DNA from 2 places in the Thermanaerothrix sp. genome. Region 2 is predicted to be linked to the other one. Evidence: a T-box and tRNA genes for the amino acid it is inferred to sense, from the RefSeq annotation. Region 2 holds a T-box; the other holds one or more tRNA genes.
What was found. The T-box of region 2 lies ahead of pheS (phenylalanine--tRNA ligase subunit alpha). A T-box ahead of a tRNA ligase gene usually reads a tRNA of that ligase, here a tRNA-Phe.
Positions count from the first base shown of each region.

Region 1: it encodes a tRNA-Phe, which carries the amino acid that the T-box ahead of pheS (phenylalanine--tRNA ligase subunit alpha) is inferred to sense. The anticodon was not compared.

Region 1 covers NZ_JBWGPQ010000037.1:8,195-10,660, forward strand. Annotated here, with positions in the region: gene AC01YT_RS11420 (methyl-accepting chemotaxis protein) at 1-720, opposite strand, end outside; tRNA gene AC01YT_RS11425 (tRNA-Phe) at 1,000-1,072, shown strand; gene AC01YT_RS11430 (DUF3887 domain-containing protein) at 1,154-1,600, shown strand; gene yabN (bifunctional methyltransferase/pyrophosphohydrolase YabN) at 1,604-2,466, opposite strand, start outside.
Region 2 covers NZ_JBWGPQ010000004.1:37,649-40,114, forward strand. Annotated here, with positions in the region: gene holB (DNA polymerase III subunit delta') at 1-556, opposite strand, end outside; T-box leader at 663-945, shown strand; gene pheS (phenylalanine--tRNA ligase subunit alpha) at 981-2,021, shown strand; gene pheT (phenylalanine--tRNA ligase subunit beta) at 2,052-2,466, shown strand, end outside.

The DNA of each region.
Region 1 (2,466 bases), on a different contig from region 2:
GACCGATATAGGAATATGACGGTTAAGATCACCCTGAGATAAGTTGGAGAGCGCCCCGACCATGACCTGAATCGGCTGATTCAGGTTGCGCGTGATCAGAACGGCCAACGCAATCGAAAGCCCTACCGCCAGGATTGCTACGACCATTAACGTCCAGCGCACCCGTTCAAAAGTACGTTCGCTTTGGGCATGGGCCTCCTCGGCAGCACGCTGTACTATCGTCAACAATCCTTCCATCGCCGCATCGGCAGTCTGGCGCGCCATGGCTAAGTCACCCACCGTGGCCCGTGCCATCGCTGCGCTGCGGTTCCCGGCGTGAATTTGCTGCAGGGTATCATCCAGTTTACTGATGTAATCCTGCCAAGCCGTTTCAAATGTTGCCAGTGCCGCCTCTGCCCCCGGCAGATTAAGCGCGCGCAAATCTCGAATGACTGCCGTAATTCCAGCAATGTTTTGGTTAATTTGTGATTCAAGTTTGAGAGTATCATCTGGGAGCAGAAAGATATTGAACAAATTGCCGCGAATCTGATACAGCATCGTGCGGGCTCGCCCGACTTCTATAGCCGGGGTTAGATTTTGAGAATAGAGCATTACTGATTGGGCATGTGCATCTGCGATCCCAAGGTAAGAGTTCACAGCCAGAACGAGGGTCAGGAGGACAACCACCCCAAACGCCAGGCTCAACTTGACCAAAAGACGCAAACGGTTAAGCGGATTCATTGGCTCTCCTCGTAAATCGGGTTAAGATTTTGAGAGGGCTTCGCCGGTTGTAGAGGTCACGCTTTCATGCCAAACCCTTTTTTCCATGAGCCAGGTCAGGAAAGCGCACCTACGCCGGTGACTTCTGTATCAATTTACGGAAGACCGAAGCAAAAGCGCATAAAATAAGGATAAAAACATAATAAAAATGGGATGAGTTCCTTATATCACCCCCTTGGCTTAGAAAATAGCGCGCGTTGCTTGACAATCCCCCTGCCTGCCGTTAAAATTTGAGTAGTTGCCGAGATAGCTCAGTTGGTAGAGCACGCGGCTGAAAACTGCGGTGTCGCCAGTTCGATTCTGGCTCTCGGCACACCGATACCTCTCCTACGTGAGAGGTATCTTGCTTTAACCGCATCCCCTGTGGTATGATGCGCGCGGGAGGAATCTACCGATGAAGACATCCCAATGTCCAATTGTCTTTACCCTGATGTTTGTGGTAGGGATTGTCCTGACCGCCTGCGGTGGGGGGGCACGCACACTAGAAGGGGATACTCGAGACGCTGTCTTAGCCTATGCTGAACCCATGGCCGATACCCTGTTGAATGGCCTGTTCGCGGGCGATTACACCGCCTTTGCCACCGACTTTGACGACGCTATGCGCAAAGGGCTAGACGAAAAAGCATTTACCGACTTGCGCCAGACGCTCGAGTCGCGCCTGGGGGCATTTCAATCCCGTGAGGTGAGTTCCGTCCTGGAAAGCGGTGATTATTACATTGTCGTCTACCGCCTGCGCTTTGAAAAAGACGACGCGGTCACCATGCGCCTGGTGCTGACCAAAGCCGAACCACATTTGGTCAGCGGCCTGTGGTTCGAGTCACCGGAATTGCGTAAACGCTAAAGGTCACTCCCCAGGTTCGACGCCTTTCTCATTGTGCTTGGCTTCCTCCCAAAGTGCGTCCATCTCGGCCAGGGTCATTTCGCCGAGCACCCGCCCCATCTCTCGCGCGCGTTGCTCGATATGCGCGAAGCGTTGTCGAAAGCGTTGGTTAGTAGCCCGCAGCGCGCTTTCAGCATCTACTTTGTACCAGCGAGCCAGGTTCACTACGGCAAAAAGCAAATCCCCCAATTCTTTTTCCCGGGCGCGCTCATCGGGGGCAGTAAGCACCTCCTGCAGTTCCTCACGCACTTTTTCCCACACTGGCGCAATCTCAGGCCAGTCAAAGCCCACCCGCGCGGCACGATCTTGTAACTCTTGCGCCTGCGTGAGCGCAGGGAGCGCTAAAGGCACACCAGCCAACAAACTGCGTTCCTCCTGGCCATTTGCCTCACGTTCCGCTTGCTTCAGTCGTTCCCAGTTTCGCAGCACCCCCTCCACGCCCTCCACTTTTAACGTACCAAACACATGGGGATGTCGGCGCACAATCTTATGATGAATGCCGCGCACAACATCCGTAAAATTAAACTCCCCTTCCTCGCTGGCAATCTGAGCGTGCAAAGCCACTTGGAGCAACAGATCCCCTAGTTCTTCTTGCAAAGCCTGGGGATCGTCCGCGTCAATCGCCGCCAGCACTTCATAAGCCTCTTCTAAAAGATGACTACGCAGGGACTGATGAGTCTGTTGGCGATCCCAGGGACAACCGTCCGGTGCGCGCAAATGCGCCACAATTTCCAGGAAGGCTTCCATCGAGGTGGCCTCTCCCAAGGGAGGCACGTATAATGCGCTCATTAGCCCCAAATGCGGACTACGGTCAATCTCGTAAAGGC
Region 2 (2,466 bases):
CGGGAGGAAGCCCACGTTCTTGTTCTAGGATGAGGGCGAGATCCGCAAGGGGGAGAGGACGTAAGCGTAACACTTCACAGCGTGAGACGATGGTGGGGAGCAGGCTTTCGGGTGTATCGGCGGTGAGTAGTAAGACGGCTTGGCCGGGAGGTTCTTCCAGGGTCTTCAACAGGGCATTTTGGGCACTAATCGTGGCGCGCTCCATGTTTAACAAAAGCGCCACGCGGTAGCGGCTTTCGTAAGGCGCTAATTGTAGATCATGCTGCAAGGCACGCACCTGATCCACTTTCAGGGTGCTACCGCTTTCCACTTGCGCCAGGAGTAAATCGGGATGGCTCATTTGGGCGATCTGGCGGCAGGTGCGGCAGGTGCCGCAGGGTTCTCCTGGAGCGATGGGTTGGGGGCAGTTAAGGGCTTGGGCGAAGCGCAGAGCCAGGGTACGCCGTCCTACGCCCTGCGGACCACAGAAAAGATAAGCGTGACGGACGCGCCCCTGTTTTAGATGCCCCTGGAGCAGATTGACTGCCCCGGTGTGACCCCAAATCTCCCAACCCATGGTGCTTAGGATTTTAGCCCAAGCAGGGAATTATGGCAACGCCCTTGACAACCCCCTGCTTTTGCCGATAATAAAGCCAGGTTTGTGCTATACTTCTAAACATAGCACAATGGCGCTGACGGAGGAAAGTAGGTCGGCGGAAGGCGCCAGAGAGGTTGGGGCATAGGCTGTAACCCCAACTCGCCGGAACCCGGTCGAAGTTCCCTCCCGAGCTGCTCAGGGGAAACCTGCCTTACGCCAGCCTAAAACCGCGCAGGTAAGTAGTCTGAGCCGCCTGGCCCCCGTTAGCGGGCACGCCAATCGCTGTGTTATGGATGGCTGTTGGTCGAGTGGGCTGTGGAGACACAGCCAATCAGGGTGGTACCGCGGGCTGAAACCCCGTCCCTGGCCGGGACGGGATTTTTTATTTCGTGGAGGTTGCACGATGGGTGAAGTTCCCGAAATTCAAGAGTTAGAGGTCTTGCAGGCCAAAGCACTGGAAGATTTGCGGAATGTCGCAGACGAAGTCGCTTTGCAGGCTTGGCGGGTTGCCTACTTGGGACGCAATGCGCCGTTGATGCAGGTCTTTTCGCGCTTGGGGCAACTACCCAAAGATGTGCGCCCCCAAGTAGGTCAGCGCGCCAACCAGGTCAAACAAGCCCTGGAAGCCGCGTTCGAAGAGCGTCAAGCGGCTTTGCGCGCTGAAGCCCTGCATCGGGCCTTGGAAAGCGAGCGCCTGGATGTCACCCTGCCCGGGCGCCGTCCCGAATTAGGCGGTTTGCATCCCACTACCCGCACCTTGCGGCGCATTGTGCACATCTTTGCCGAGATGGGTTTTCAGGTCTATCGCAGCCGCGAGGTGGAGACCGATGCCTACAATTTTGAACTCCTGAATATGCCGGCACACCACCCGGCGCGGGATTTATGGGATACGTTTTATACCACGACCCCCGGTGTGTTGTTGCGTACTCATACCTCGCCGGGGCAGATTCACGTCATGCGCGAGCGGGCGCCGGAGCCCATTCGGGTCATCTTGCCGGGTATGTGCTACCGCTATGAGCAAATCAGCGCTCGCTCGGAGATTCAGTTTAACCAGGTGGAAGTTTTAGCAGTCGGGCACAATATCACCTTCAGTGATCTGAAAGGCACACTGAACACCTTTGCCCGCCGCCTCTTTGGCGAACAGGCCCGTACTCGCTTGCGTCCTTCCTACTTTCCCTTCACCGAACCCAGTGCAGAGATGGATGTGGAGTGTTTTGTCTGCGGCGGCAAGGGCTGTACAGTATGCAAAGGTTCCGGCTGGTTGGAGATCTTGGGCTGTGGTATGGTGCATCCAACCGTGCTACGCAATGGCGGTTACGATCCCGAGGAATTCAGCGGCTTTGCGGCTGGCATGGGGGTGGAGCGCATCACCATGCTGCTCCATCGCATTGAAGATATCCGCTACTTCTGGGCAAACGATGTCCGTTTTCTGAGTCAATTCTAGGCCAAGACGCGTTGAACACATGGAGGTAAGATGAAAGTACCGCTTTCATGGTTGAAGGAATTTGTGGATATTGATCTTCCCTTGCCCGAACTGGCCTACCGCTTGACCATGGCGGGGCTGGAAGTAGAGGAAATTCGCCTGGTGGGCCTGCCGATGCCCGAAGGGACCCACGAGTTTAAGATCGAGGGCCTTTCCTGGGATCCCGATAAAATTGTGGTGGCGCAGATTGAAGAGGTTATGCCCCACCCCAATGCGGATCGGTTGGTTCTGTGCCGTCTCTTTGATGGGCGCGAGACCTTGACCGTACTGACCGGTGCGCCCAATTTATTCCCTTACAAAGGACAAGGGCCGCTTCCCGAGCCGCTTAAAGTGGCCTATGCCCGCGAAGGGGCGCGTCTTTACGATGGACACCAGCCGGGATTTGTCCTGACCACGCTCAAGCGCA